Regions from separate parts of the Novosphingobium gossypii genome, predicted to be linked through region 1. Evidence: riboswitches for the same ligand, from Rfam matches in the RefSeq annotation. Region 1 holds a riboswitch; each other region holds the start of a gene.

Region 1 (10,256 bases):
GCCCGGTCAGGATCGTGGCGCGGCTGGGGCTGCACAGCGACGAGGTGACGACCGCGTTCGGGAAATAGGTGCCTTCTCTGGCCATGCGGTCGATGTTCGGCGTCTTCAGCAGGCCGGGCTGGAGGAAGCCCAGTCCGTCGTAGCGCAGATCGTCCACAAGGACGAAGATGATGTTGCGCGGACGGGTTTCGTTCGCCTGACCCGCGGTCCGGGGGGCAGGGGCAGGCCCTTTCGCAAGCGCCGGGGCGGTCAAGGACAGCGAGGCGAAGCAGGCGGCGCCGAGCAGCGCGCGCAAGGCAGGGATCTTCTTCATCGGGAATTCCTGATCTGTGGATCGCCTCGGTCTCGTGACCGTCGGTCGGACGCGCGTTCTTTGCCCAAATCCCGCATCCGGGGCCACACCTTATGATCAGGATGCCCTAAAGAATTCCTTTGGCCGGCCTGCTCAGGTTGAGGCGGCCGACCGGTCGCGCCGTTCCTGCATGAGATATATGTCCATGATCCAGCCATGTTCCTGCCGAAGCCGGGCGCGCGTTTCCATGATCTGCGCGCTGACTGCCGCCAGTCTGCCCGCTATCAGCGACTGGGCCGGCATGCCCAGATAGGCGCCCCACCATATCTCGATGTCGGAACCGTCCAGCGTCTGGAAAGCCCCCCCTTCATCCAGCATGACCACCACCGAACCGGCGCCGGCAGGCCAACCATGGGCGCGCAGCAGGCGCCCGGTGGTGATCGTAACGGCCTGCGTCAGGCGATTTAGAGGAATGGCGTGGGCAGCGGTCAGGGCATGGAGGCTGGAGATGCCCGGCACCACGCGAATGTCGATCTCCATCCCCTTGCGGATCAGGCGACGGGCAATGCGCAAGGTGCTGTCGTAAAGCGAGGGATCGCCCCACACCAGCAAGGCCAGCCGGCCACCCTCGGGTAGGTGCAGCGCGATCTGCGCGGCCCAGGCGGCGGCGATCGCATCGTGCCAGGACTGCACGGCATCGACATAATCGCGCCCCGCGTCGCGAGTGGGTAGGTCGAACTCGACCACGCGCACCGGCTGCGTCAGCACGGCATCGCAGATGGCCCGGCGCACGTCGAGCAGGCCGGACTTCGCACTCCCCTTGCGCGGCAGCAGGATCAGGTCCGCCTCGTTCATGGCGCGCATCGCCTGGACCGTCAGGTGATCGGGACTGCCAGTGCCGATGCCGATCAGGTCCAGCCGGATCATTCGGTCGATCCGGCGTAGCGCGATCCGGCATGCTGCGGGCGAAAGCGCCGGTCGTACCCTTGCGCGTACAGGCTGCTTTCTGCAAAGTCCTCTGCGGCAAGGACGCGCCCGACGAGGATCAGCGCGGTACGCTCCATGGTTCCGGCGACAGCGGCCTCGATCGTCTCCAGAGTGGCCCGGACGATGCGCTGATCCGGCCAGCTTGCCCGCCACACCACCGCAACCGGGCAATCGGCGCCATAAATCGGGGCAAGATCGGCCACTACCCGTTCGAGATTGTGGATCGACAGATGGATTGCCAGCGTAGCCCCCGTCGCGGCGAAACTGGCAAGGCTTTCCGCCGGGGGCATCGTGCTGGCCCGCCCTGGAGTGCGCGTCAGCACGACCGACTGCGCCAATGCCGGCAGCGTCAGTTCCGCCTCCAGCGCGGCGGCGGCGGCGGCAAAGGCCGGCACGCCCGGCGTCACGGTGAACGGAATGTCCAGGGCGCGCAGGCGGCGCAGTTGCTCCCCCATCGCCGACCAGACGGACAGGTCGCCCGAATGCAGCCGCGCCACGTCCTGCCCGGCGGCATGGGCCTTCGCGATCTCTGCGATGATGGCGTCAAGATCCATGGGCGCGGTGTTGACGATGCGCGCGCCGGGCGGGCAGTGATCGAGCACTTGCGCAGGCACCAGCGAACCCGCGTAAAGGCAGACCGGGCTTGCCGCGATCAGATCCCGCCCGCGCAGGGTCAGAAGATCGGGCGCGCCGGGGCCGGCGCCGATGAAATGAACGGTCATGCTGAAACTCCATGGGCGATGGCGCAAGTCGCCATGCGATCGCGTGAAATGTGGCGGGGACCGAACAGCGTGGCCTCAATGCCGTCGAAGGCGGCAAGCGCGCTGGCCTCGGCCACGCTGCCCACGCCTCGCGCGGCGCGTGACGCTGCCGACACGGTAAGGGTCTGCGCCTGAGCGAGTCGTTCCTGCGGCACTGCGATGAGCGGCAGTTCCAGCAGATGGGCCAGTTCGGCAAGACGATGCGCCTTGTCGGCAACGGTGGCGACATGGGTGACCGGAGGCGCCCCGTCCCGCGCCTGCTGATACGCCGAGATCAGCGAGAACACGCTGACGTCCTCGCGAAAACCGAAGCCCGCCACGATCACAGCACAACGCTCCACTGCACCACGGGATAGCGGGCGCGCCAGCCGCGTCGCGTGCCCAGCGGCGCGGCGTCGGCCAGTTCGATGCGCAGGAGGGTGCCGCCCCGCTTGGCGTGCCAGAGCGCGAGCAGCGCCTCCGACTCCAGCGTGACCGCGTTGGCCACCAGCCGGGTGCCGGGGGCAAGCCGCTGCCACAAGGCGTCGAGCAACGCCGCCGACAGCCCGCCGCCGACGAACACCGCATCGGGCGCCGGGCCATCGGGCAGGACCGCCGGCGCGCGGCCGTTGACGACGTGCAGCCGGTCCACGCCAAGCGCCAGCGCGTTCGCCCGCGCCCGATCGGCGCGCGCGTCATCGGCTTCCACGGCGCAGGCGGTGTTGGCGGGGTGGGCAAGCAACCATTCGATCGATACCGAGCCCGAGCCTGCGCCCAGATCCCACAGATGTTCGCCTGCCCGTGGGGCCAGCGCACTCAGCGTCAGTGCCCGCAGTGGGCTCTTGGTGATCTGCCCATCGTGATCGAACAGGTCGTCGGACAACCCGCTCTTCACCGGTAAGGCGTATCCCGATCCGGCAACGGCGATGCCCACCGCCACGGGATGCCGGATGTCTGTGAAGTCCAGCGCCAGCGCCTCGACGCTGCGCACCCGCTCACGCGGCCCGCCCAGCGCTTCCAGTACGTGGAGAGTGGACGCGCCGAAACCGCGCTCCACCAGATAGGCCGCCAGCCCGGCCACCGCACCGCCATTGCGCATCAGCGCCAGAACATGCCTGCCTGGGGCAAGGTGCGGGCGCAGCCGCTGAACCGGCGCGGCGTGAAGGCCAAGGCAGGCGCAGTCCTGCAAGGCCCAGCCCAGCCGAGCCGCCGCCAACCCGAAAGTGGATGGCGCCGGGTGGGCGATCCATTCGCCGGGCGCAAGATCGCGGGTCAGGCTGCTCCCCGCGCCGAACCAGAACGGATCGCCGGATACCAGCGCCACAACATTGCGTCCGCGCTGCGCCAGCACCATCGGCACGCCATCGGAAAACGGCACTGGCCATTGCCAACTTGGCGCACTAAGCCCCGGCAGCAGGGCAAGGTGGCGGGCGGCGCCCATCACCAGATCCGCCTGTTCCAATGCCGTGCGGCTCGCCGCGCACAGTCCGTCAGCCGCATCCTCGCCGATGCCCACGATCGTCAGCCAGGGAGACGCGTTCCTGTCAGCCATGCCGAACATCCTGCTGCTGGGCGGCACGACCGAAGCGAGTACGTTGGCCCGCCTGCTGGCAGCCCACGGGACAGCTGCCGTGCTGAGTTATGCCGGACGCACCGAAAGCCCGCGACCGCAGCCCATACCTGTACGTGTCGGCGGCTTTGGCGGCGTGTCCGGGCTGGCCGCCTATCTGCGCGAACACCGCGTGACGCATCTGGTGGACGCCACCCACCCCTTTGCCGCGACGATGAGCGAAAACGCAGTGGCCGCCGCCCGCATCGCCGGAGTGCATCTTGCCGCCCTCACCCGCCCCGCGTGGGAGCCGGGCCCTGGCGACGACTGGACCGCCGCAGCCGACATCGCGGGAGCCGTCGCCTTGCTTCCCGAAACGCCGCGCCGGATCATGCTGGCGCTGGGCCGGATGCATGTCGAGGTGTTCGCCGCCCGTCCGCAGCACCATTACCTGCTGCGCTTCGTGGATGCCCCGGCGCAGCCGCCCGCGCTGCTCCGCCATACCCTGGTGGTCGATCGCGGTCCGTTCAGCCTTGATGACGATACGCGGCTGCTGCACGATCATGCGATCGATCTGCTGGTGTGCAAGAACGCCGGCGGCACGGGTGCGCAGGCAAAGCTGGCCGCAGCGCGGCGCCTTGGGCTGCCGGTGCTGATGATCCAGCGGCCCCGGCTGCCCGCCCGCACCGAGTTCCAACGACCCGAAGATGTGCTCGACTGGATCGCTCACGCCGCATCTTCCGGTACAGAGCGGGGCGTGTAGAGGATCGGGCTACCGGCCCGTTCGATCACCCGTGTCCGGCTCGACCCGACGATCACCATGGTCCGCATGTCCGCCATTCCCGCGTCCGCCTGCCCCAGAGGGACGATCCGCAGAGTCTCTTCAGGCGTGGACACCGCGCGGGCGAACAGGACAAGGCGATCATCGCCGCAGGCTTCGCGCAGCACCTCAAGCGCTCTTGCAAAGCCTTGGGGCCTTGCGCGCGATCGCGGATTGTAGAACGCCATGGCGAAATCCGCCTCTGCCGCCAGCCGCAGGCGGCGTTCGATCACGCTCCATGGTTTGAGGTTGTCCGAAAGATTGATGGCGCAGAAGTCATGGCCCAGCGGTGCCCCGGCCCGCGCGGCGGCGGCAAGCATCGCCGTGATTCCCGGCAGCACCCGGACATCCAGTTCGCGCCATGTCGATGGCCCCGCCTCCAGCGCCTCGAACAGGGCCGAGGCCATCGCGAAGACACCCGGATCGCCGGACGACACGACGACCACGCGCCGCCCCTGCGCCGCAAGGTCCAGCGCCAGCGCGGCGCGGTCCAGCTCCACCCGGTTGTCCGACGGATGCAGCGTCAGCCCGGCGCGGGGTGTCACGCGCGCAACGTAGGGAATATAGCCGACCACGTCGGTCGCTTCCGCCAGCGCGGCGCTGACTTCCGGCGTGACCATGGCCTCGCTGCCCGGCCCCAATCCGGCGACGGCGACCCATCCGGACGCGCTGATGGTCATGGCCGGCGCCCCTGTCCGTGGATCAGCAGGATCGAGAAATAGGGTGCAACCGCCTCGGCATCCACCAGCCGGGTCACGCTCTGCCCCGGCATGGCGGCGTGCTCGACCAGCCAGGCCGCGTCCTCACGCCCGGCAGCGGCGACGGCGCGGCGTAGCTTGGGCAGGTTGCGACCGATCTTCATGACCACCAGCGCGTCGGTATCGCGGATGCGCCGCACCAGTTCGTCTTCGGGCAGGGTGGCCATCGCCACCGTCAGCACATCGTCTCCCCATGTGATCGGCAGCCCGGTGGCGTTCCACGCCCCTGCCATGCCGGTGATGCCTGGCACCACCTCCACCGGAACCTGGCCCGAAAGGCGGCTGTGAAGGTGCATGAACGATCCGTAGAAAAACGGATCGCCTTCGCACAGCACGACCACGTCTTCACCGGTCCGCGTCGCCTCCAGCAGCCGCTGCGTGCAGTCGGCGTAGAAGTCGGACAGGCAGGCATTGTAGCGCGGATCGGCCAGCGGGATCTCGGTGGTCACCGGATATTCCATCGCGATCTCTACCGCGTCGGCGCGCAGCAGGCCCTGCGCGATGCGTCGGGCGTGGCCGGATCGCCCCTTCTTGCGGAAGTAGGCGATCTGCCGCGTACCGCGCACCAGCCGGTCCGCGCGCACGCTCATCAGGTCTTCCGCGCCCGGTCCCAGCCCGACGCCGTGAACGGTGCCGCTCATTCCGCCCGGCTCGCCAGAGCGTTGATCGCGGCTACGGTGATGGCGCTGCCGCCAAGACGCCCGGCGACGATGCAGCACGGAACCGGCGCCGCCTGCCAGAGCGCGTCCTTGGACTCCGCCGCTCCCACGAAGCCCACCGGACAACCGATGATCGCCGCCGGACGTGGGCAGGCCGGATCCTGCAGCATATCGAGCAGGTGGAACAGCGCGGTAGGCGCATTGCCGATGGCCACCACCGCCCCGCCCAGATGCGGACGCCACAACTCCAGCGCGGCCGCGGATCGGGTATTGCCCATCTCGCGCGCCAGGTCCGGCACGCCCGGATCGTTCAAGGTGCAGATAACCCGATTGTCCGCCGGCAGCCGCGCGCGGGTCACCCCTTCGGACACCATGCGCGCATCGCACAGGATCGGTGCGCCCCCTGCCAGAGCCCGGCGTGCCGCGCGTGCAAAACCGTTCGAGAAGCGGATATGCGCTTCCAGCCCGACCATCCCCGCAGCATGGATCATGCGGACGGCGACAGGCTCTTCATCGCTGTCGAAGCGCATCAAATCGGCCTCGGCGCGGATGATGGCGAAGGACTGGCGATAGATCGCGGCGCCGTCCTTCTCGTAGACATGCGGCATCAGGAAGCTCCAAGGAGGACGAGGATTTCGGCGCTGTCCAACCCCCGGTACAGCGGTTCGGCATCGGCGCGGGCAGCGAAGGCAAGGTCGTAACGGCCATTGTGGCCCACTACGGTAACGTCGGCGGGGCGCGAACGGGCGCACCCCTTGCCGCAGCCGGAAACATGCAGGCCGCCCTGCACGCTCGTGCAAAGCAGCCGCGCCAGATCGCGCGTCTCCACGCTGGCTTGCGGGCAGACGGGTGCGCCCGGGCAGGCATCGACGCGCAGCAGCGGATCGGCGGGATCGGTGGTAAGACCGGGAATGTCTGGCAAAGTCGCGCCCTCGACGAAAAGCATACGCCGCGGCGTCAGACGCAGCCCGGTGACGCCCGGCGTCCGCATCAGGTCCAGCAGCACGCGCGCCTCGATCCGCGCAAAGGGCACGCCGAAGACGATCCCGCCGGGCCGCTCACCCGGCAGGATGGCCGGCAGCGCAGGGGCGGGACGGGCGTCACCAGCGGCCCAGTCGGGAAGCGGCGTATCGTGCCGGGCCATCCGCCGTGCCGCCGCGCCGCCACTGTCGACGAACCAGCGCGTCAGGGCCAGCAAAGCATCGACCTCGCTACCGACGCGCAGCGTAACACCCCGATCCCGTCCGTCCGCGCGCAGCAGCAGGCTGCCGTCACCGGCGCGCTCGATCCGGAAATCGCCGGGTTCGCACGCCAGCGCCAGACCTTCGCCCGCGTCGATGACGAAGCCCACCTTGCCCGGAAGCTGCGAAAACTCCTGCAGCCGATCGCGCAGTTCGCCAGCGATGCGCGCGGTGTCGTCGCCTGCCCGCCAGTCCGGCGCGGCGAGGATATTGCGGCGGCTTTCCTGCTCCCCATCACCGTCGACGATGTTGGCAGCGCAAAGCTGCTCCAGCAGCCTCGGCCAACAGGCCTCCTCAACGCCGCGGATCTGGAAGTTGGCGCGACGGGTCAGGTCGATCTGGCCGTTACCGTAAGCCAGCGCGGCCTCGCACAGGGCCTGCACCTCGACAGCGCTCATCCGGCCCAGATGCGGCTTTACCCGTACCAGCAGTCCGTCCCCGGCCATCATCGGATGCCAGGCATCGGGGCACCAGCCCCGCACCTGTCCTTCTCCTTGCGCCGTCACAGGCAACCCACCCCGCGCGCCGGGCCGAACCAAGGGACGGGGCTTATCGGCAGACGCCGACCGACGCGGGCCGACGGGCGGGCGCAAAAGGCACCCGGCGACGCGCGCACGTGCAGCCCCGGCCGCACCGCTTCGTCGCCCAGACGGAAGAACAACCGTGCCGTGACCATCCCCTGGACCAAGGCAAGAGCGACCAGTGCGCCGGCAGGTCTCCTGGCTCGCGGGTCACAGCTTGATGCACGCCTTCCCGGACCTTGCGGCCCAGTGGCTGCCTCCCTGAAGGAGGCGAGTGCATCGCGCTATCCGCTCACAGTTGCAGGGACAGCCGCGGATTTGGGAGCCAGGCCCCCGCACCGCATTCCCGATTAAGCCCCGTGAAGGGCACCGGCACGATCATGTCCGGCCAACGGATCGCTCCGCAGCCGGACCTGCGCCTTACAACGAACTTGCGCGGTGACCAACCGATTCCGTCGCGAATGAACCAGGGTCCGGGCGGCCGCCGTTGCGAGCCGCCCGAAGGCCGATGCTACATGGTGACCTTGGCACCTGCGTACATGTAGCGGCCCACGAAGCTGATCGGGTAGTTTGTGGACGCGATCGAGGGTTCCTGGTCGAACAGGTTGTTGGCGCCGACGAAGAAGCGGAAACGCTCATCCACGTCATAGGCGACGTAGATGTCGTGCTGCCACTTTTCCTTGTAGCGGAAATACCTGGGATCGGAGATGTCTGGGTTGGCGGCCAGTTCCTCGATCGTGTAGCGGCGCGTCTTGCTGAACCAGCTGACACCGTAGTTCACCGTCAGCTTGTCCAGCTTCCAGGTCACGTCCGCGGTCGCGTTCCACTTGGGATAGTACGATTCCTCGCGGTCCACATCGACTGTCGCGCCCGGCGTCGGGATGAACTCAAGCTTGTTGAGGTAGCCGCCCACCAGGGTCACGCCGAACGATCCGGCCCGCGCCGTGTCGAACGCATAATTCAGCTTGATGTCGGCGCCCGAGGTACGGAAATTGGCGACGTTCTGGGGCTGCACGAACCAATCCGAGATATAGCCGGTGCCGGGGGTGCGCGTGATGTTGGAGCAGTAAACGTTGTCCAGCGTCGGCTGATCGACACAAAGTTCCGCGATTTCTTCGGCGGTGGGCGTGTTGATCGCGTTCTTCAGCTTGATGTCGTACCAGTCGAACGAAGCGACCAGCCCGGGGATGAAGCTGGGGCGCACAACCACGCCGGCAGTCCAGGTCCGCGCGGTCTCTTCCTGCAGGTTGCGGTTGCCGCCCGAGAAACCGGGAAGGCTGACCGTTGCCGCCGGATCGTTTTCGGGGTTGAACGCCGCGATCTGAGCGGGCGAAAGCCCCGCCGCCTGCAGCGTCGCCTGGCAGTTGGCCACGCGGTATTGGGTGCCCTCGCCGATGAACACCGGGTCGCACGGATCGCTGATGAACGAGAAGCCGCCGTTGCGCGGGGCGAACAGTTCGGAGATGTTCGGCGCGCGCACGGCTTCGGACCACGTGCCGCGGAAAGTCACGTCGCGGATCGGGGCGTAAGTACCATCGACCTTCCAGGTGGTGGTCTTGCCCACCGTCGAGTAATCGGAAAGGCGCAGCGCCGCACCGAAGCTCAGGTTGTAGGCGAACGGTACTTCCTTCAGGACCGGCACCGAAAGCTCCGCGAAGGCTTCCTTGACGTCGAAGCTGCCGCGTTCCGGCAACTGCAGCGAGAAGTCGGCCAGTGCCCCCTGCTGCAGCAGCGCATCCGGGGTAAACTGGCTTTTTTCCTTGCGATATTCGCCGCCCAGCGCGAACCCGACCGGACCGCCCGGCAGTTCGAAGAACTGACCGAAATCGCCCGAGATCGAGCCGGACACGACATGCTGCTGGATCTTGGCGCGGTTCATGATGTCCGCGTTGATCCAGTCCACCGCCGCCTGATCGCGCACGCCGTTGCCCACCAGGTTCAGCGGGCGGCAGCCGCTGCCGGCACCGGGCGTGAAGGTGGTCGCGGGCGCATCGAAGTTGTTGGGGTCGATGTTGCCGCCCACCAGGTTCGAACGGCATACGACATTGCCCGTGGCCGGATCGACCACCGCATCGAGCGCCGCATAATAGCGATCTTCGATGCGATAGTTCGTGAGACCGATCTTCGACTTGGTCTGCCCGAAAGTGTAATAGATATCGTACCGCGCGTGATCCGAAATCTGCCCTTCGAAGCCGCCGACGAACCGCATCGTTTCGCGGTCGTTGGTCTCACCGCGAACACCCAGATCGTAGTTGTCGCGCGAGATGTAGGCGCCGTCCGCCGTCGAGGCGATGCCGGCGAACCGTTCCTGCAGGTAGGGGTTCTCAGGCGTCAGGTACGTGAAGAAATCGAACGACGGCTGCGCCTGCGTGAAGGTCTTGTTGCGGACGTACTTGCCTTCGAAATAGAACGAAACCGCATCGCTGAAGTCGTAATGCGCCAGCAGGTTGACGTTGTGAACGCGGTTGGCGGCCTGCAGGTCGCCCTGGTAGCCGGCCAGCGGGGTGCTGTCGCCGCCCTGCGTCAGGCCGCCTGACGACGGCAGCAGCAGGCCCCGGTCATAGACCTTGCCCGAGCCGGTGTAGTCCGGGATGCCATCCAGATCGAGATCGATCGCGCCATCGGGCGAACTGTCGGCATAGCGCAGGTTGTTGAACGGACGACGATCGGGCACGGCGGGATCGTCCGG
Region 2 (10,256 bases), on a different contig from region 1:
ACCCGACCAGCGCGGCGTCCACCATGTCCTCGGCGGGCATCACGATCTCGCCGGGCAGGTTCTCGATGGGCAGACCGCCGGTCTCCCAGAAGTCGGTTGCGGTGGCGCCGGGCAGGACCGACTGGACGCGGATACCCTTGTCCGCCAGCTCCTTGTGCAGCGAGAGGCTGAAGGCCTGAACGAAAGCCTTGGAGCCGCCGTAGACACCGTTCAACACTTCGGGAACGATGGCGACGATCGAGGCGATGTTGATGATCGCGCCCCTGCCGCGTGCCACGAACCCTGGTGCTGCTGCGTAGGCGAGCCGCATGGGCGCAGTGACGTTGAGGCGGACCATCGCTTCCATGAGGTCCACATCGCTATCGAGCAGGCTGGTATGCGTGCCGATCCCGGCGTTGTTGACAAGCATGGTGATGCTGGCATCCCGGCGCAGCACGGCTTCGACGGAGGCAAGGTCTTCGGCATCGCCCAGATCGGCGGCGATCACCTCCACGGAACGCCCGGTTTGATCGGACAGGCGAGAAGCCAACTTCTGCAGCTTCTCCCGATTGCGGGCGACCAGGATCAGATCGTGACCGCGGCGGGCCAGACGATCGGCGTAGATGGCGCCGATCCCGCTGGAGGCGCCGGTGATGAGTGCGGTTCCAAGGGTCATTGAGAATTCCTTTTCAAGAAGCGGTCGGTGACTTTCGACACCCGCTTTATGAGCCGAATGGACAGTGGCTTAAATGACGTATAACGACATGATTTAGGACATATGGAGATGAAGCGATGCCGCACGTCGCGATGGTCTTGACGCCGGGCTTCCAGTTTCTGGCACTCGGGGCGCAAGCCGCGTTCGAACTGGCCAACGTCGTCGTGGAAGAAGCTTTCTACACGCTGGGCATCTATTCGGTGGAGGGTGGGCCAGTCGCGTCGTCGAGCGGCTTTGCCGTGCCGACCGTGCCGCTTCGCGACGCCGGAACTGTCGATACCCTGCTGCTGATGGCCGGGCTGACGCCACCGCCCCTTCAGGGGGCAGCGACACTGGTGGCGCTCCATGCTGCGGCCGAGCCGGCGAGGCGGGTAGCGGGCTTGTGCACCGGTGCTTTCCTGCTTGCGCAGATGGGGCTGCTCGATGGTCGGCGCGCGACGACGCACTGGGCCTACGCAAGGCTGATGCGCGACGGTTTCCCCGGCATCCGGGTCGAGGACGATCGCATCTTCATCAACGAAGGAAAAGTGTGGACCTCGGCCGGCCTGACGGCCGGGCTGGATGTCGTGGTGGCGATGGTCGAGAAGGATCTCGGGCAGGAGGTCGCCCGATCGGTCGCCCGGCGGCTGGTGATGCATCATCGCCGGGCGGGCGGGCAGTCGCAGCATTCGGAAATGCTGGATCTGGCGCCCAGCAGTGATCGTATCCAGAAAGCTCTGGTCCACGCCCGCAGCCATCTCGGCAATCCGCTGACGGTAGAGGAGCTCGCGGAAGTGGCGGCATTGTCGCCCCGCCAGTTCAGCCGGGCATTTCGCGCCGAAACCGGTCAGTCGCCGGCCAAGGCGGTGGAGCAGCTACGGCTCGAAGCCGCCCGGCTGCTGCTGGAAGATACGCGCCACAGCCTGGAGGCAGTGGCGCGCGAGGTAGGGTTCATCGATCTGCGCCGCATGCGCGAGGTGTTCATGCGCAACTACGGGCAACCGCCCCAGGCGCTGCGCCGGATGATGCGCACCGCCTGAGGCGGGTGGTCAGTCGAGGCGCTTCAGCCGTTCCAGCGTCGGCGGCTTGGCCAACAGGGAGTCGAACCGGGCAGCCAGGGCGGTAAACGCCGGCGCAGCGGCATGGGCGTCCAGCGCGGCCTGGTGCGCCCAGGCCTCGATCATGACGATGACACCCGGTTCATCGTGACTTTCATGGGCAAGGTAGGCGATGCAGCCAGGTTCTGCGCGGACCTGCGGCAACAGGTTGGTGATCACTTCAGCAAGCTCGCCTGCCTTGCCGGGACGTGGGACGAGGCGCGCGATCAGATGGACCACGGTACTGCTGTCCGTTTCAGTCATCGCCCCAACCCTCCAGCACGATCTTGCCGCGCGTGGAGCCGGTTTCGACCTGGCGATGCGCAGCGATCAGGTTTGCCGCATTGATCGGCGACAGCGTTTGCGTCAGCGTGGTGCGGATTGCGCCCTGGTCTACCAGCACAGCAACCTCGTCGAGGAGCTTGCCCTGTTCCGCCACGTCCGATGTGTCGAACAGCGACCGGGTGAACATCAGTTCCCAATGGACGGACACCGCCTTGCGCTTGAAACCGACGATGTCCAGGCTGGCCGGGTCGTCGATCAATGCAAAGCGGCCCTGCGGCGCGATCAGTTCGGCAATGTCGGCAAGGTGCCGATCGGTGTGGGTGGTCGAAAAGACGAAGCGCGGCGCATCGAGCCCGAGAGCTGCGATCTGCGGTGCCATCGGCCCGCTGTGGTCGATGACATGATCGGCACCGAGGCTGCGCACCCAATCGGCAGTTTCCGGACGCGATGCCGTGGCGATGATCGTGAGGTCGGTGCCAGCCCGCGCGATTTGGATCGCGATCGATCCGACACCGCCTGCGCCGCCGATGATCAGGAGGGTGGCGGGCTTCTCCTCCGTCCGATCCTGCACACGCAGCCGGTCGAACAAGGTTTCCCAGGCGGTGATAGCCGTCAGGGGCAGGGCGGCCGCTTCGGCGACCGACAGAGTGGAGGGCGCGTGGCCGACGATGCGCTCGTCCACCAGCTGATATTCGACGTTGCTGCCATCCCGCGCGATATCACCTGCGTAGAAGACTGCATCGCCAACCTTGAACCGTGTGACGTCCGGCCCGACAGCCTCGACGGTGCCTGCGGCGTCCCAGCCCAATATGCGTTCCTCGCGGCCGCTGAAGGGGGCGGCGCCGGCGCGGACCTTGGTGTCCACCGGATTGACGGACACCGCCTGAACGGCAACCAGCAGGTCGCGGCCGCTCGGCTGAGGGCGGGGCAGTTCCAGATCGAGAAGAGCATTGGGCTGGTCGATCTGACCAGGATGACGATAGGCGACGGCGCGCATGGGAGATGCTTCCTTTTGCAGTTGCCCTCACCATCTAGGCATGGTGGCATTGTGCGCCATACGCACAAAAATTGCCCCTAGTATCAAGTAGGATACCGTCTTTGTCTAAGGCCCGCCATTCCCGCTTCGACTGCTCACCCGGCTGCGCCGTGGAGGCTGCCATCAGTCTGATCGACGGCAAGTGGAAGGCCGTGATCCTCTATCATCTCCAAGACGGACCTGTGCGGTTCAATGAACTGCGGCGGCGTAGCGGGACCGTGACACAGCGCACGCTCACGAACCAGCTGCGCGAACTGGAAGTCGATGGACTGATCGATCGGGAGATATTCGCTCAGGTCCCGCCAAAAGTGGAGTATCGGCTCTCCGAGCGTGGGCGCACCCTGACGCCGATCATCGAGGCGCTGAAGGCATGGGGGGATGCAAACATGGACCTGTTCGCTCGCCGCTAAGCCCGCCTGCGGTGTCTGCAAGCGGACTGTCTGCACCTGAGAAGCGTAAATCAAACGCTAGACGGCAACAATGGGTCGACGGCCGAAACCGCTGCTATGCGTCCGTGCAGGTCGTTCAGCAGTCTCGCCGGCGATCCCGTAACCGGTCGTCCATGAGACGCAGAGATGAGCACGATGAAGGACCGGGCTCGGGAAATCACCTGTGCTCGGCCCGCTTTGAGCTTTGGTGACAGAATAGCTGACATCCCTACCCTAGGGTAGTGGTCAGTTGCCACCGACTAAGCGGACATAGAGCGCGTAATCTCGGTTCTCTGATGACTGCGGTCGATTTACCGAATTGCAGCTGAACCTGAACGACGTGTCTTGGCCGGTGCTTCTCACCTTCGTAGCGTGTGTTCCCGGCGTCGTTTGCAGATGCCGCGCAAGACGGCGAATGTCTCTGTATACCTTGTTCCAGGCCATCCAGGTTCCGGTCGCGCAGACCAGCGTGACGGCAGCCAGCAACGGCAGCACGATGAAATCCCACCACGGGCGTTTACGCAACAGGGGAAAGTCGAGGCTGTGCAAGCCATCCTGTAACCAGCGGAACCCCCGCCCGTTGCGGTCGAAAGCACGCAGGATCCGGCCGCTGGTGGGATCGATGTAGAGCCGCGTCTTCTCTCCATCCGCCAGCACCGCGCGCCAGACCGGAAGCGGTGCGGCGAAGCGGTGGCGGTAATAGTAGGCGTCCTCCTGCGACAGCAGCTCCAACGACGCGATGGTCGGCTGCCCCGAAAAGGCAGCACGCAGTTCGTCCGGCGTCAGCAAGGATGCCTTGCCTTTGGCGTCGAGGCGCTGCGCCCGGCTGTCGGCCCTGGACACGATCAGGAATGTTCGGCCACCCAGCGGCGCGGTTTCGATCCGCAGGGTATCGTTCGGAAGATCGTGCAAGGCGGACAGGGCCTTCCGAACGTCGCGCCATGGCATCGAACCGGCCAGCCTCTCCCGCTCGGCAAATTCAGCCCTGCTGTCGAGGAACCCCCAGGGGTTCATGGAGAAGAGGCCGCTTGCCACCCAGGTCAGCGTCAGCAGTCCGAAGAACAGCCCGAAGACATGGTGCCACCACCACAGCCCCTTGTAGGGCGACCCGATCCGGCCATCGCGCTTTCGGCGCACGCGAGCGATGCCGCCCCAGATGCCCGTCACCGTGAGAAAACATCCCGCAAGCGAGGTCCAGACGACCACTTCGTTCCACAGCGCGCCGTTCTGCCGCAGCATCGTGGGATAAAGCCAGTGTGGCACCGCGCCCAGCCAGCCCCAAAAGCGCTGGAAGCGCGCCGTCTCCTGCACGACTTCACCGGACCCGCCTGAAATGTAGATCTCGGTTCCGGCGTCGTCGGCGAAGTCCACCCGGTAGAGCGGCGCGTTGCGCCGGTAGGTTTGCACGGTCCATTGGTCGATCCCGGTTTCCACGGGGGCGCGAGGCTCGCCCGCAATGCCGTGACCATTCGCGAAATCCTGCGCGATCCTGCCGATCTCCTGCCGATCCGGCGTGGCCAGCGCCTTGCCGCTCGTCAGATCGAAGGCGGCAGGGATCGCGCGCATCTGAGGGATCGTGCGGTCGGTGGATTCACCGGGCACGACCCGCAGGACCGGACGCCCCGCCAGCATCTCGACGCGGGCGGACGAGATCGGCGTGTCCGGTGCCATGTCCACGGTGTCGAAGCTGGCGGACGGCGGCAGATGCAGTGGGGCAAGGCCCTGCACTTGTGCGGAAGGCTCCAGCCTCGGATAGTCCACATAGATCATCACGAAGCCCGAGAGGCACCAGATCGTCATCAGCAGGCCGACGAAGACGCCGAGCCAGCGATGAAGGACAAGGATCGGGCGCGGTAGCAGGCTGCGCGAGCGCTTCTTTCGAGGATGGGGCCGAGGCTGGAGTGTGCTCATGGCCTCAGAAGCTCAGGCCGTAGCTCATCCGCAGCGTGCGCGGCACGCCCCGGCTGAAGTAGAGGAAGCGGCTGTTGCTGCCATCCAGCGCGCCCTGGTCGGTCACCGCCGACTGATAGCCCCGTGTTGCATATTCCCGGTTGAACAGGTTCTCGACATTGACGCCGAAGCGGTTCCGGCGCGCCGCACCGTCGACGTAGAGGTAGGCCCCGGCGTCCACCAGCGCGTAGTTGCCATAGTTCCGGCGGCCGAAGCCCGAAGCGGTGGACCATACGTCGCCGATCCAGTTGACCGAGAGATTGGCGCCGAACGGCAGGTCCGCCGGCGCATAGGCAAAGGTACCCTTCGCGTATTGTCGGGGATTGCGGTCAAGCTGGGTGGACGATCCCCTCTCGCGCACGCGGGCGTAGGTATAGCTGGCATTGAGGCTCCAGCCCCCGGCCATCTGCGCCGTCAGTTCGAATTCGCCGCCCTGCGAGCGGACCTTGCCGTCGAGGTTGGCGTAAGTGCCGTTTGGATAGGCCGGGTTGTCGTAATCGTAGTCGATCATGTTGGTGATGCGGCGATTGAAGTAGGTCGCTTTCCAGCCCAGCGTGACCGCGCCTGCCGGGAAAATTCCGCCCGCGGAAAGGTTGAGGTTGAGGCTCTGCTCCGGGCTCAGGTTCGGGTTGCCGATCTCGCAGCAGGGGTCGTTGCCATAAAGCTGCGAGGCGTCGGGAAGTACGAAGGAGGTGCCGCCGTTCGCCTCGACATAGAGCGCGTCGGCAAAGTCGTAGCGGCCGGACAGGTTCCAGATCGTCTTCTTCGCCCCGTCCGTGCGGTTGTAGCGCAGGCCCGCGGCAAGGCGGCCCTTCGAGGAAATCTCGTCGGTGGTACGGACCTGGAAGATTCCGGCATGGACCTGCTCGCTGGTCGGCGCGATCAGCAGCACGTCATCACGCCCGCTGAAGTTCTGGAAATCATAGCCCAGCAGGTACTCGAGGCCGGGATGGAGATGCAGCTTGACCACCGCGCTGCCGCCCCAATCGCGATAGCCCCAGAACGTGCCTGCCGGGTAGATCACTTGCGGTTGCAGGTCGGGAAGCGAATTGCGGATCTGGACGTAGGCCGTCTTCCAGTCATGGAAATAGCCCTTGAGGAAGAACTGCACGGCGTCGCTGCCGGTGTAATCGAGGCGGACGCTGGCGATTTCCTCGTTGCGATCGTTGCGGCTCTCGCGGATGCGCGTGGGCGAGAGGTTGTCGAGGTTGGCCTTGGTGTGCTGGTACTGGGCATTGAGCACCAGATCGGGGGCGAGGTCGTACTGGTACTTGAGACCAGCCGACCACAAGTCGTAGCCGAGGTGGCGATCGGTGAGGCTGGGCTGATAGGCGCTGTAAGGCGTGTAGCCTTCCGACCGGTTATGCGAAGCATAGGCCACGAAGCGGTGGTTGCCTGCCGCGCCGCGCAAGTAGCCATCTACCGTGGTGCCGCCCCAGGAATCCACGGAGGCATTGACCTGGCCGTTAAAATCGTCGGTAAAGCCGCGCGTCACCACGTTGATGACACCCGCCGAAGCCTGCGTGCCGTAGAACAGGCTTTCCCCGCCGCGCAGCACTTCGATACGCTCGATCATGCTGGCAGCAAGCGTGTCGTTGGGCGATGTTCCGCCATAGAGGCGGTTGTTGAGGCGGATGCCGTCCATCGTCCAGAGCACGTCCTGCGTGCGCGAACCCTGCAGCGACACATCGACGTAGGTGAACGGCCCGTTACGGGCGCGAATGTAGAGCCCAGGTACTGATTCCAGCGCCTTGACCACGTCTACCGCGCCGCTGCCCTTGATCTGCGTTTCGCTGACGGTCACCACGTCGTTGCCGTAGCGGGAAAGCTCTTGCGGCAGCGTTTCTTCAAGGCTGGTGCCGGTGACAACGATGGCCTGATCTTCACCGGTTTCCTCGGCACAAACCTGCGTGCTCCAGGCAAGACCAAGCGCCACGGCAAGCGCCGTGTGCGAAATTGTAGCGAACTTCATCTTATCCCCCTGTCGAGCGCCATGCGATCCGGAGCAGGGGTCTGCCGTTCACGAACGGCCGGCGCACCGACCGGCCGGGCGCCCATAACGAAGGGACGACCGCTCAGCGCACCGTGCGGCCCCTGCCGCTGGTTCGTCGCTCAGACGGAGAAACACCGTGCCCTGGCCATCCCCTGGACCAAAGCAAGAGCGACCGGACGCAGGCAGGTCTCCTGGCTCGCGGGTCATAGCTTGATACACGGCCTTCCCAGGCCTCGCAGGATTTAGCGTCCGGCCCAGTGGCTACGGCAGGGGCCCTTGCCCTGCCGCGTGATGTGTATCTCGCTCACCGCTTACAGTTGCAGGGACAGCCTCGGATTCGAGGATCGCAACCCTCTCACCGTGTTCCCATTTTAAGCCTCTTTCGAGGCACCGGCGCGATCTTGTCCGCCATCCCTCACGGGGAAAACGGATGAGACGAGCTAGCCGGAGAGCGCACTGCGCGCAAGCGGGATTTGCCAGGAAGCCGACCTTTCCGGCGTAAGCCGGAGCAGTGCCCCTAAGCACGGGCCACGCCGATTTGATAGGATTCCTTTAGGCCAGCAAACGCAGCGCATTGATCACCATCATCAAGTTCCTTCTCCTCAATGGCTGGGGAGGAAACCATTCATTGGGCGACTTCCTCCCACAGTCCATCAGTGAGCCTTCGGCGCGACGTTAGATCCATCGGGCTGGCGCTGCGGTTCACCGAGCGGTACGTCCTTGCGACCGTACCGCGCATAGAGCGTAGGCAACACGAACAGCGTCAGCAGCGTGGCCGAGATCAGCCCGCCGATGACAACCGTGGCCAGCGGCTTTTGCACTTCGGCGCCTGCACCCGTTCCCAACGACATCGGCACAAAGCCGAGGCTGGCAACGAGCGCGGTCATGACGACCGGACGCAGGCGCTGGATAGCCCCGGTTCGAGCGGCTTCTGCCCGATCCATGCCTTTGCGCATTAGGTCCTGGATCGAGGAGACCATGACAAGGCCGTTGAGCACCGCGATGCCCGATAGCGCGATGAAGCCAACGGCTGCGGCGATGGAAAAGTCCATGCCACGCAGGAACAGCAGCAGCACGCCGCCCACTAGTGCCAAGGGCACTCCGGTGAACACGATCGCAGCATCGCGTACCGATCCCAGCGCGCCGTAAAGCAGAAGAAGGATCAGCGCGAAGCAGGCCGGGATCACGAGTTGCAGGCGGTCGCGTGCGGAAGCGAGGTTCTCGAACTGGCCACCCCATTCCAGATAGCTGCCTGCAGGCAGGCGGACATCTCTGGCGATGGCAGCCTGCGCATCGGCGACCACGCTGCCCACATCACGGCCACGCACGTTGGCCTGAACGACGACACGGCGCTTGCCGTTCTCCCGGCTGATCTGGTTGGGCCCATCGACGACGCTGATATCCGCGATGCTGGAGAGCGGCACGAACTGCAGGCCGGCCCCGCTGGAGGAAACCGGAACCTGCACCTGCTGGAGCAGCCCGATGTCCGAACGCTGGGTTTCGGAGAGACGGATCACCACCGGGAAGCGGCGGTCGCCTTCGAAGATCATGCCAGCCTCGCGTCCACCGAGTGTCGCAGTGACGATGTCCTGCACATCCTGCGCCGTGACCCCGAGCCGTGACATGGCGTCGCGGTTGACGCGAATGTCGAGCATGGGAAGGCCCGTGGTCTGCTCCACCTTCACGTCGGCAGCGCCCGGCGTGCGGCGAAGCACGCCTGCGATCTTCTCGGCGGTGGCGTTCATCGCGTTGAAGTTCTCGCCGAACACCTTCACCGCCACGTCACCGCGCACACCGGCGATGAGCTCGTTGAAGCGCATCTGGATCGGCTGCGTGATCTCGTAGGCATTGCCGGGGAACTTGTTCAGTTCCTTTTCCATGCGCGCGATGAGGTCGTCCTTGGTCACGCTCTTGTCCGGCCACTGGTCATGGGGCTTCAGGATCACGAACATGTCGGTGGCGTTGGGCGGCATGGGGTCCGAGGCCAGTTCGGCGGTGCCGGTCTTGGAGAAGACGAACTGCACTTCCGGCTGCTTCGACACCATCTTCTCGATCGGGACCTGCATGGCCTGGCTCTGCTGGACAGAGGTCGCCGGAATGCGCAGGGCCTGGATCAGGAGATCGCCCTCGTCGAGCTGCGTCAGGAACACCTGGCCCAGCGTCATAAAGGCAGCGATGGCGACGACGAACCCGACGACACCGGAGCCTACGGTGAGCACCGGGCGCTTCATGGCCTCGTCCAGACCCGGCTCATAGCGAGCCTTGAGCCAGGACATGATGCGGCCTTCCTTCTCCTCGACCCGGTTGGACAACCAGATCGCGATTGCCGCCGGCACCGCCGTGAGCGAAAGCACGAAGGCAAAGGCCAGCGCGATAATGACAGTCAGTGCCATCGGCACGAAGGTCTTGCCCTCCACGCCGGTCAGCGTGAGCAGCGGCACGTAGACGAGGATGATGATCGCCTGCCCGTAGACCGAGGGACGGATCATCTCACGCGCCGCCGTAGCGACGGTGGTAAGCCGTTCCTGAACCGTGAGCAGGCGAGCGTTGTAGTGCTGCTCATCGGCGATACGCCGGAGCGCGTTCTCGACGATGATGACCGCGCCGTCGACGATGAGGCCGAAATCGAGGGCACCAAGGCTCATGAGATTTGCGGAGACCCCGGTGCGCAGCATGCCGAAGCTGGTCAGCAGCATGGTGACCGGAATGACCATCGCGGCAATCAGCGCAGCCCGGAAATTGCCGAGCAGCGCAAACAGGACGACGATGACCAGCAGCGCGCCCTCACTGAGGT
Region 3 (10,256 bases), on a different contig from region 1:
CTGATACAGCGACGGAGCCTTGAACCCCTCTCCATAACTGGCCCGCAGGATCGGCGCGTCCGCTCCGGTACCGATCACCCACGCACCATTGGCCGCGAACGTCGTCCTGTCGCCGAAATCGGAATTGTCGTCATATCGCAGGCCACCGTTCAGGGTCAGGCCCGCAAGCGGATGCACCGTCAGGTTGGCGAAGAGGCTGTCGATGCGGGTCGAGTCTCTGGACCCGAAGTTGTCGTCGAACTTCTGCTTTTCGGTCTCGCCCCCCACCAGGATCGAGGCCGCCTCGATCGGCGCGAAGCTGGCCTGCCCTTCGAACCGTTCGGCACGGCCATTCGTGATGTAGGGACCGAACACGGCATCGTCTGAGATGCGGCGGCTGTCGTTCAGGCCATACCCCACGCGGGCGTTGAGCCGTCCGTCCAGCCCGGCATAGCGCAGGTTCGCATAGCCCAGCGTGTCCCGCTTCATACCCACGTTCAGCGCATCGGCGCCGGTATTGTCGTAATCGTAGTTGGCCTTGGTATAGAACCCGCCCGCATCGGCGGAGAGGCCCGGCGCAAGTTCGATGGAGGCGCGGGCATTGGCGCCTTTGCTTTCGAACCCGTCCTTCTCCGTCGCACCGCGCCGCTCGTTGAAGGCGGAAAATCCATGGCCTTTCATCCAGTTGCCGCCAAGCGTCAGGCCGACCGGACCGACCAGACCCGCCGCCGATACGCTGGCTTGCCGACGGTCGCGCCAGCCGTATTCCGCCTGGCCGCGCGCGGTCCACTCTTCGGTGGGGCGAGCGGTGATGAGGTTGATGACGCCGCCGACGGCACGGCTGCCCCACAGAACGCCCGACGATCCACGTACCACTTCCACACGGTCGAACTGGCCGATGGGCAGCGTGCCGAAATCGAACCCGCCGCCGACATCGCCCGGATCGTTGATGCGCACGCCGTCGATCAGCACCAGCGACTGGGCATTTTCCGCGCCCCGCACGAAGACGCTGGCAGGCTGGCCGAAGCCGCCGGACTGCACCGTGGACACACCGGGAAGACGGGCAAGGACATCGGTGGCCGTGGTGGCCTGCGTCCGCTCGATCTCGTCACGCGTAATGACGCTGACGGACTGTCCGACCTGGGTGACAGGTGTGGGTTCGCGCAGAGCGGTGACGACGATGCCGTCGTCGTCCGCCAAGGCAGGTGTGCTCACGGCAAGCGCGGTGCCGAGCAGAAACAGGTACTTCATCGCGGTATTCCTCCAGACCCTGAACGTCATTGCCGTTCATGGCGGAAGGTGCGCGCGGTATTGCCGCCACGAACCCGCTGCACCCGGAACACCCCGTCCGGCTGCGGAACGACTGTCGTGGGCAGGTCTCCTGGCTTCCGGATCTGCGGTGCGCGTTCCGCCTTCCCGGCCATGGGCCAGTGGCATGGTGGAAGCGCCCTCCCCGGTCACAGTTGCGGGGACAGCGCCGGCATTCGCAGCCGGCTTCCCTCTTCGGCCCTCTTCGGGCACCCATGACGTGAGGGCGCGGATACCGGCGGGCGTGCGGCTTGGCAAGCAAGCGATGGATTGCTCCAATTCCAAGTAAATCTTAAGGGCTTCAGGATATAGGCTCCTCCTGTGCCGCAACGGGACGCCGCCGAATGCCCGGATGCAACAGGCAGGCGCACCGGCTAGGCCGTTGCTGCACTCTTGCGCTCGACAGGATTCCCATTGACCGCAATGCTCATCCACCCCGAACAGGACGCCGCCCCGGCGCCCGCGGTGGATTCGGGCATCGATCAGCGGTTTCCCGCGACGGCCCAGCGACCGCGTGACTTTTCCGCGCGCTATCCGCGCAAGGCACCCGGCATCGGCCATCGCCCCATCGTGCTTCGCCGCCGCTGGACCCTTGCTGTCACCGCGCTGGCCGCCGTCGCCCTGCCTGCGTTCGCTGCGCCCGAAGGATGGGGCAGCTTCGCCATCGCCGATGCCACGCCGCAAGACAGTGACGCCCTGCCGATGCCTTTCGAGCAGACAGGTGCCAGCTTCCCGGGCTCGGCCTTCTATTACCTTGAGACCGAGAAACACCCGCTGCAGGTCGGCGAAGGCATTCGATCCGATGCGGATGACCGTGTTTCCGGCCCCTTGTCCGTTGCAAGACCGCTTTACATCGACAATTCGGGCGTTGATCGCACGCGCGCGCTGCAGTGCATGACCGCCGCGATCTATTACGAGGCCGCCAGCGAATCCGACGCCGGACAGCGCGCGGTGGCGCAGGTGGTGCTGAACCGTGTCGCACATCCGGCCTATCCCAATACGGTCTGCGGCGTCGTCTATCAGGGATCCGAGCGCTCGACCGGCTGCCAGTTCTCTTTTACCTGCGACGGATCGCTGGCCCGCCGCCCGCAGCGAATGTTCTGGGAACGTGCGGAGAATGTTGCCCGCGCTGCGCTGGCGGGTTATGTCTACGCGCCGGTAGGCCTCGCCACGCACTACCACACGGTTCAGGTCAGCCCGTACTGGGCACCCAGCCTCCAATACCTCAGCACCATCGGTGCCCACCGCTTCTACGCGTTTCGTGGCGCCGCCGGCAGCCCCGCCACTTTCCGCTTCGCCTATCTGGGCGGAGAGCCGATGGCAGCCCCGCACCGCCGTGACGACACCGTCGACGCCGCAGCAGCCGCCGCCGTGCTCGATCCGCTGGCGGTGCAGCGTGCCTTCGCGGCGACGCAGCCTTCCACGCCCATGCCGACCAGCCCCGACCCGGTAGCGGCGATGACCCCTTCAGCAACCGCACCCACGTATTCCGCCGAAGTGCAGCAGCGTGGCGGCGACACCCTGTATCGTGCGCGCAATCTGCCCGCATCTCAGGGCATCCGGGCAGAGTACGCGAACTCGGGCCGCTGGCTAGCCGATGCCCCCGCCAAGCCCGCCGATTGAAGATAATCGATTGCACCGCTGCACCTTGGGGAATATCCCTAAGGTATATCATAAAAGCTTTGGAAACCACGTCCTCTCATGATGCCTTAGCGCCCTTGGGGGTATGACTGCTGGCAACACGTCGCCCCCCGATCGAACAAGAGAGTATCCGCAACCATGACCATCCGCTTCGCCGCCGCCATGAACGGGACGATGCCGGCCATAGCCGGAGTGCTCTGCACCGGCGCGCCGCTGGGCGCGGCCAATGACAATCATGCGTACCTTCGCAGCACCTTGCGGACGATTGCAGCCGAAGTGCCCGCGCTCGCCACCCCTGCGATCGATGCAGGCATTGCCGAAGCTCTGATGCATTTCGCCCGCCACGGCCTGTCTTCCGCCGACCAGGCCCGGGCCGAAGCGGAAGCCGCTCATGCCCGTGGAGACATGGCCGAACGGGCACGCTGGCTCGGCATCTGCGGCCATCTGGACCGCCGCATGGCCGCTGCCGTGAAACGCCGCCTTACGCTCTGAACCGCTCGACGCGGACATGGAAAAAGGGCCGGCGCTTGCGCACCGGCCCTTTTCATATGCCTGTGATAAGGCCGATCAGATGTGGATCGGCTTGCCGGTGACGGCCATTGCCGCTTCCTTGATCGCTTCGGAATGCGTCGGATGCGCGTGGCAGGTATACGCAATGTCTTCCGACGTCGCGCCGAACTCCATTGCCTGCGCCGCCTGACCGATCATCGTGCCCGCCACTGAAGCGATGCACCACACGCCGAGCACGCGGTCCGTCTCGGCATCGGCGATGACCTTAACGAAGCCATCCGGCTCGTGGTTGGTCTTTGCGCGCGAGTTAGCCAGCATCGGGAACTTGCCGACCTTGATCGCGCCGCGCTCCTTGGCAGCTTCCTCGGTCAGGCCCACGCCCGCGATTTCGGGCTGGGTGTAGACCACGCCGGGGATGACATCGTGGTTCACGATGCCGGTCAGCCCTGCGATGTTCTCGGCAACGGCGATGCCTTCGTCTTCGGCCTTGTGCGCCAGCATCGGGCCGGGGATCACGTCGCCGATGGCCCAGACGCCGTCCACCTTGGTGGCGAAGTCATGGTCGGTTTCGATCTGGCTGCGCTGGTTCAGCTCAAGGCCGATCTTGTCGAGGCCCAGACCCTCGGTGTTCGGCTTGCGGCCGATCGACACGAGCACCACGTCCGCCTCGATCACTTCCGCATCGCCGCCCGCGGCAGGCTCGACGGTGACCTTGGCGCTCTTGCCTTCAACAGTCACGCCGGTGACCTTGGTGCCCAGCTTCAGGGTCATGCCCTGCTTCTTGAAGATCTTGGCGGCTTCCTTGCGCACGTCGCCGTCCATGCCGGGCAGCAACTGGTCGAGGAACTCGACCACAGTCACTTCCGCGCCGAGACGACGCCACACCGAACCCAGTTCCAGGCCGATCACGCCGCCGCCGATCACGACCATCTTCTTCGGCACCGAAGCCAGTTCCAGCGCGCCAGTGGAGTCGACCACCACGCCGCCTTCGTTGTCGATCTCGACGCCGGGCAGCGGCGTGACCGACGAACCGGTGGCAATGACGATGTTCTTGGCAGTGACGGTCTTGCCCGCCACTTCAACGCTGTGCGCGTCCTTGAACTGGGCGTAACCCTTCAGCCAGTCGACCTTGTTCTTCTTGAACAGGTATTCGATGCCGCCGGTCAGGCCCTTAATCGCGTCAACGCGCTGACTCTGCATGGTGGGCAGGTCAAGCTCGGGCGTGACCTTGATGCCCATCGCCGCCATCGCACCGCCCTTGGCGGCTTCGAAGTATTCCGAAGCGTGCAGCAGCGCCTTCGACGGGATGCAGCCGACGTTGAGGCAGGTTCCGCCCAGCGTCTCGCGCCCTTCGGCGCAGGCAGTCTTCAGGCCCAGCTGTGCCGCGCGGATCGCCGCGACATAACCGCCGGGGCCGGCACCGATGACAAGGACGTCGTAGTCGTAATCAGCCATTTCAAGGCCTCCTCACGCTCGTGTTTCGCACACAACAGACACGAGCGGTAATTAATCGTTTCAGCGCAAGTGAAAACCCCGCCCGACCTTATCGGGGGCGGGCGGGGCTTTCTGGTCTCAGAGGTCGATCAGGAGACGCGTGGGATCCTCGATCGCTTCCTTGATGGTCTTGAGCGCGGTGACCGCCTCGCGACCGTCGATGATGCGGTGATCGTAGGACAGCGCGATGTACATCATCGGGCGGATCACGATCTCGCCGTTACGCACCACGGCGCGGTCCTCGATGCGGTGAAGGCCCAACACCGCCGACTGCGGCGGGTTGATGATCGGGGTGGACATGAGCCCACCGAACACACCGCCGTTCGAGATGGTGAAGGTGCCGCCCGCCATGTCGGCCATGGTCAGCGTGCCTTCCTTCGCCTTCTTGCCGAAGTTCGCGATGGCCTTTTCGATCCCGGCGAAGCCCAGCTTGTCGCAGTCCTTCACGACCGGGACGACCAGACCGTTGGGAGCCGAAACGGCAACCGAGATATCGACGTAGTCGTGGTAGACGATCTCGTCGCCGTCGATCTGCGCGTTGACTGCCGGAATGTCCTTCAGCGCCAGGACCGAAGCCTTGGCGAAGAACGACATGAAGCCCAGCTTGATGCCGTGCTTCTTCTGGAACACGTCCTTGTACTTCTCACGCGCTTCGATGACGGCCGACATGTCGACGTCGTTGAAGGTGGTGAGCAGCGCGGCGTTGTCTTGCGCGGACTTCAGGCGCTTGGCGATCGTCTGGCGCAGGCGCGTCATCTTCACGCGCTCTTCGTTGCGCCCGGCAGGTGCAGCGGCAGCGGCGGGAGCCGAAGCGGCAGGAGCAGCCGAAGCCGGCTTGTTCTTGGCAGCCTCAAGGACGTCGTCCTTGGTGATGCGGCCATCCTTGCCGGTGCCCTTGATGGTCGCAGGATCGATGCCGTGCTCCAGGATCGCGCGGCGCACCGCCGGCGACAGGACCGACGAACCTGCCGAGGCTTCCTCTGCCGCCGGGGCCGGCGAAGGCGTCGGGGCCGGATTGGCAGTGGGTGCCGATGCGGCAGCAGCGGGAGCCGCTGCGGCAGGCTTCGCTGCGGCGCCGCCAGCGCCTTCCTCGATCGTCGCGATCAGCGCGCCGACGGTGACGGTGTCACCTTCCTTGGCCAGCTGCTGGCCCAGGACACCGGCGTGCGGCGCCATGACGTCGATCGCAACCTTGTCGGTTTCGAGGCTGGCAATGGGCTCGTCAGCGGCGACGGCTTCGCCGGGCTGCTTCAGCCACTGGCCGATGGTGGCTTCGGCGACGGATTCCCCAAGAACGGGGACCTTGACTTCGGTGGTCATGATTTATCTCAAGCCTTCTGCTTGCGACGGAGTTCGGAACGAACGGAAAGATGCAGCGCATCGGCAACCAGTGCCGCCTGTTCGGCGGTGTGGCGCTTGGCGAGGCCGGTGGCCGGCGAGGCCGAGGCCGAGCGGCCGGCATAGCGGGGACGCGGGGCGGAAACGCCCGCTTCCTTGGCGGCTTCCTCGATCAGAGGCTCGACGAAGAACCACGAGCCGTTGTTCTTCGGCTCTTCCTGGCACCAGACGACCTCTTCAAGTTTCGGCATGCGCGACAGGCGTGCCGCCAGCGGCTCACCCGGGAAGGGATAGAGCTGCTCGAGGCGGATGATCTGGGTATCGTCGATCTCGGCGGCGTCGCGCGCTTCGAGCAGATCGTAGAAGACCTTGCCCGAACACAGCACGACCTTCTTGGTCGCTTCGTCCGCCGAACCGCGGGGGTCGGGGAGGATGCGCTTGAAGTCGCCTTCGAGGAACTCCTGCGCCGAAGACTTGGCCAGCGGATGGCGCAGCAGCGACTTGGGAGTCATGATGACCAGCGGCTTGCGGAACGGACGGCGCATCTGGCGACGCAGGACGTGGAAGTAGTTCGCCGGGCTGGTGATGTTGCAGACCTGGATGTTGTCCTGCGCGCAAAGCTGCAAGTAACGTTCCAGGCGCGCCGACGAGTGCTCCGGCCCCTGGCCTTCATAGCCGTGCGGCAGCAGCATGACGAGGCCGTTCGCACGCAGCCACTTCGACTCCGCCGATGCGACGTACTGGTCGATGACGATCTGCGCGCCATTGGCGAAGTCGCCGAACTGCGCTTCCCACAGCACCAGCGTCTTGGGATCCGCACTGGCGTAGCCGTACTCGAACCCGAGCACGCCGTATTCCGAAAGCGTCGAATCCAGCACCTCGAAGCGACCATGTGGCAGCGTCGTGAGTGCCACGTACTTGTTTTCGTTGGTCTGGTCGGTCCAGACTGCGTGACGCTGCGAGAACGTGCCGCGACCGCAGTCCTGGCCCGACAGACGAACGCCGTAGCCTTCCGAGACGAGGCTGCCGAAGGCCAGCGCCTCCGCCGTGGCCCAGTCGAAGCCCTCGCCCGACTTGAACATCTCTTCCTTGGCAGCGAGCACGCGGGCCAGCGTCTTGTGGACGGTGAAGTCCACAGGGACAGTCGTCAGTGTCCGGCCCAGGCTCTCGAACAGCTTCGGCTCGATCTTGGTCTCGACGTTGCGGCGCGCGGTTTCCGGGTCGGCGGGCTTGTGGAAGCCGCTCCACTGACCGCCGAACCAGTCTGCCTGGTTCGACTTGTAGGTCTTGGCCGCCTCGAACTCTTCCTCCAGATGGGCGGTGAAAGCCGCCTCGGTCTGGGGCAGGAAGGTGTCGTCGATGACGCCCTCGGCCTTCAGCTTGTCACCGTAGATCTTGCTGACCGGCGGGTGCTGGCGGATCTTCTGGTACATCAGCGGCTGCGTGAAGCCGGGCTCGTCGCCCTCGTTGTGGCCGAAGCGGCGGTAGCACCACATGTCGATCACGATGTCGCGGCCAAAGGTCTGGCGATAGTCGATCGCCAGCTTGCACGCGAAGGTCACCGCCGCCGGATCGTCACCGTTGACGTGCAGGATCGGCGCCTGAACGCCCTTGGCGACGTCCGAGGGATACGGCGAGTTGCGCGCGAACTGCGGGCTGGTCGTGAAGCCGATCTGGTTGTTGATGATGAAGTGGATGCAACCGCCGGTGTTGTAGCCCTTCACGCCCGAGAGGCCGAAGCACTCCCAGATGATGCCCTGGCCGGCAAAAGCCGCGTCACCGTGGATGAGCACAGGCAGCACCTGCTTGTGCTTGCCGCCCGGACCGATATCGTCGCCGATGTCGTCCGCGATCTGCTGGTAGGCGCGAACCTTGCCGAGCACGACCGGGTCCACCGTTTCCAGGTGCGACGGGTTCGGCATCAGGCTCATGTGCACCTTGATGCCGTCGAACTCGCGGTCGGCCGAGGTACCCAGGTGGTACTTGACGTCGCCCGAGCCACCCACGTCCTCGGGATTGGCGGTTCCGCCCGAGAATTCGTGGAAGATAACCTTGTAAGGCTTGGCAAGGACGTTCGACAGGACGTTCAGGCGGCCACGGTGGGCCATGCCATAGACGATCTCCTTAACGCCGAGTTGGCCGCCGTACTTGATCACGGCTTCAAGCGCCGGGATCATCGACTCGCCGCCGTCGAGGCCGAAGCGCTTGGTCCCGACGTACTTCTTGCCGAGGAACTTCTCGTACTGCTCGCCGCGGACGACGGCTGCGAGGATCGCCTTCTTGCCTTCGGGCGTGAAGTCGATTTCCTTGTCGGCGCCTTCCATGCGATCCTGCAGGAACCGGCGTTCGTCGGTGTCCGCGATGTGCATGTATTCGAGGCCGACCTTGCCGCAGTAGTTTGCGCGCAGGATCTGCACGATCTCGCGAACGGTCGTCCACTCAAGGCCCAGTGCGCCGCCGACATAGACCTTGCGGTCCTGCGCGGCGCCGGCGAAGCCGTGGTATTCCGGGGTCAGGTCGGCAGGTAGCTTGCGCTGGTTCAAGCCCAGCGGATCGAGGTCCGCCGCGAGGTGCCCGCGCACGCGATAGGTGCGGATCAGCATCATCGCGCGGATAGCGTCCGCCGCCGCTTCGTCGATGCGAGCCTGGTCGGTCGGCGCGCCGCCCTTGGCAGCGGCCTTCTTGATCTCGGCCTTCAGGACGGTGGGATCGAGGCCCTGCGTCCAGTCGTCCTCAGCGTCGCCGCCGACCAGCGGCCAGTTGCCGCGCTGCCAGCTGGGACCGGCCTGAACTTCGTCCAGAGCCGCATCGGGGGTGAAATCGAAACTCTCGTCGCCCATAGGAGTCACCTATCGCCGCGTCGGACGCTTGCCGTCCGGCGTCTTTGGAATGGGCGGGCTGACGGGGCTTTCCGGGGAGGGAGGGCCGCTAGTCCGCTCGGTAATCACGCCGGGACCGAATACCCCTGGCGCGTCATGGTAAGCGCTCCGGGGCGGCACGGTTTCCGAAGAACGCGCCGCCCCGTTGCACCTGTGGTGTCAGGCGAAGGCCTTGATGGCTTCCACCAGGGTCTCACCCAGCAGCGAGGGGCTGGACGAGACCTTGATGCCGGCCTCTTCCATCGCCGCGATCTTGTCCTCGGCGCCGCCCTGGCCGCCCGAGACGATGGCACCTGCGTGGCCCATGCGACGGCCCGGAGGAGCCGTGCGTCCGGCGATGAAGCCCGCCATCGGCTTGCGACGGCCGCGCTTGGCTTCGTCCTTGAGGAACTGGGCCGCTTCTTCTTCGGCCGAACCGCCGATTTCGCCGATCATGATGATCGACTTGGTTTCTTCGTCCGCCAGGAACAGTTCGAGGACGTCGATGAAGTTGGTGCCGTTGACCGGGTCGCCGCCGATGCCGACTGCGGTGGTCTGACCAAGGCCCGCGTTCGTGGTCTGGAACACGGCTTCATAGGTCAGCGTACCCGAGCGCGACACGACGCCGACCGAACCTTCGGAGAAGATGTTGCCGGGCATGATGCCGATCTTGCACTGGTTCGGCGTCAGCACGCCGGGGCAGTTCGGGCCGATCAGGCGCGACTTCGAACCGACAAGCGCGCGCTTCACCGGCACCATGTCGAGGACGGGGATGCCTTCGGTGATGCAGATGATCAGCTCGATTTCAGCGTCGATCGCCTCAAGGATGGCATCGGCGGCACCGAACGGCGGCACGTAGACGCACGATGCGGTGGCGCCTGTGGCCGCCTTGGCTTCGTGGACCGAGTTGAACTGGGGCAGACCGAGGTGCTCGGTGCCGCCCTTGCCGGGGGTCACGCCCGCGACCATCTGCGTGCCGTAATCCAGCGCAGCCTGGGTGTGGAAGCTACCGGTGGCGCCGGTCATACCCTGGGTGATGACCTTGGTGTTCTTGTTAACGAGGATCGACATCGGTTTTCCTGTTCCTGATCGTGGAAGCAGCCGGAGAAGGCCGGGAGAGTTCCAAGA

What was found. A riboswitch is a leader RNA that binds a small molecule or an ion and turns the genes downstream of it on or off. The one in region 1 is predicted to bind cobalamin.
Region 2: linked by a shared signal. The riboswitch ahead of GGR40_RS21895 (TonB-dependent receptor plug domain-containing protein) and the one ahead of GGR40_RS13350 (cobalamin biosynthesis protein CobG) in region 1 are both predicted to bind cobalamin.
Region 3: linked by a shared signal. The riboswitch ahead of GGR40_RS15165 (TonB-dependent receptor plug domain-containing protein) and the one ahead of GGR40_RS13350 (cobalamin biosynthesis protein CobG) in region 1 are both predicted to bind cobalamin.

Annotation. Positions count from the first base shown of each region.
Region 1 is NZ_JBNPXM010000006.1:210,674-220,929, forward strand. It holds gene GGR40_RS13305 (sulfatase family protein) at 1-313, opposite strand, end outside; gene cobF (precorrin-6A synthase (deacetylating)) at 446-1,219, opposite strand; gene cobM (precorrin-4 C(11)-methyltransferase) at 1,216-2,001, opposite strand; gene GGR40_RS13320 (cobalamin biosynthesis protein) at 1,998-2,366, opposite strand; gene cbiE (precorrin-6y C5,15-methyltransferase (decarboxylating) subunit CbiE) at 2,363-3,571, opposite strand; gene GGR40_RS13330 (cobalt-precorrin-6A reductase) at 3,570-4,331, shown strand; gene cobJ (precorrin-3B C(17)-methyltransferase) at 4,295-5,068, opposite strand; gene cobI (precorrin-2 C(20)-methyltransferase) at 5,065-5,787, opposite strand; gene GGR40_RS13345 (precorrin-8X methylmutase) at 5,784-6,413, opposite strand; gene GGR40_RS13350 (cobalamin biosynthesis protein CobG) at 6,413-7,528, opposite strand; cobalamin riboswitch at 7,739-7,956, opposite strand; gene GGR40_RS13355 (TonB-dependent receptor plug domain-containing protein) at 8,079-10,256, opposite strand, start outside.
Region 2 is NZ_JBNPXM010000023.1:13,323-23,578, reverse strand. It holds gene GGR40_RS21925 (SDR family NAD(P)-dependent oxidoreductase) at 1-655, opposite strand, end outside; gene GGR40_RS21920 (GlxA family transcriptional regulator) at 772-1,713, shown strand; gene GGR40_RS21915 (putative quinol monooxygenase) at 1,723-2,034, opposite strand; gene GGR40_RS21910 (zinc-binding alcohol dehydrogenase family protein) at 2,027-3,052, opposite strand; gene GGR40_RS21905 (winged helix-turn-helix transcriptional regulator) at 3,154-3,501, shown strand; gene GGR40_RS21900 (PepSY domain-containing protein) at 3,766-5,430, opposite strand; gene GGR40_RS21895 (TonB-dependent receptor plug domain-containing protein) at 5,435-7,441, opposite strand; cobalamin riboswitch at 7,627-7,872, opposite strand; gene GGR40_RS21890 (efflux RND transporter permease subunit) at 8,116-10,256, opposite strand, start outside.
Region 3 is NZ_JBNPXM010000008.1:71,525-81,780, forward strand. It holds gene GGR40_RS15165 (TonB-dependent receptor plug domain-containing protein) at 1-1,230, opposite strand, end outside; cobalamin riboswitch at 1,334-1,514, opposite strand; gene GGR40_RS15170 (cell wall hydrolase) at 1,711-2,910, shown strand; gene GGR40_RS15175 (hypothetical protein) at 3,067-3,420, shown strand; gene lpdA (dihydrolipoyl dehydrogenase) at 3,496-4,893, opposite strand; gene odhB (2-oxoglutarate dehydrogenase complex dihydrolipoyllysine-residue succinyltransferase) at 5,011-6,252, opposite strand; gene GGR40_RS15190 (2-oxoglutarate dehydrogenase E1 component) at 6,261-9,110, opposite strand; gene sucD (succinate--CoA ligase subunit alpha) at 9,309-10,199, opposite strand.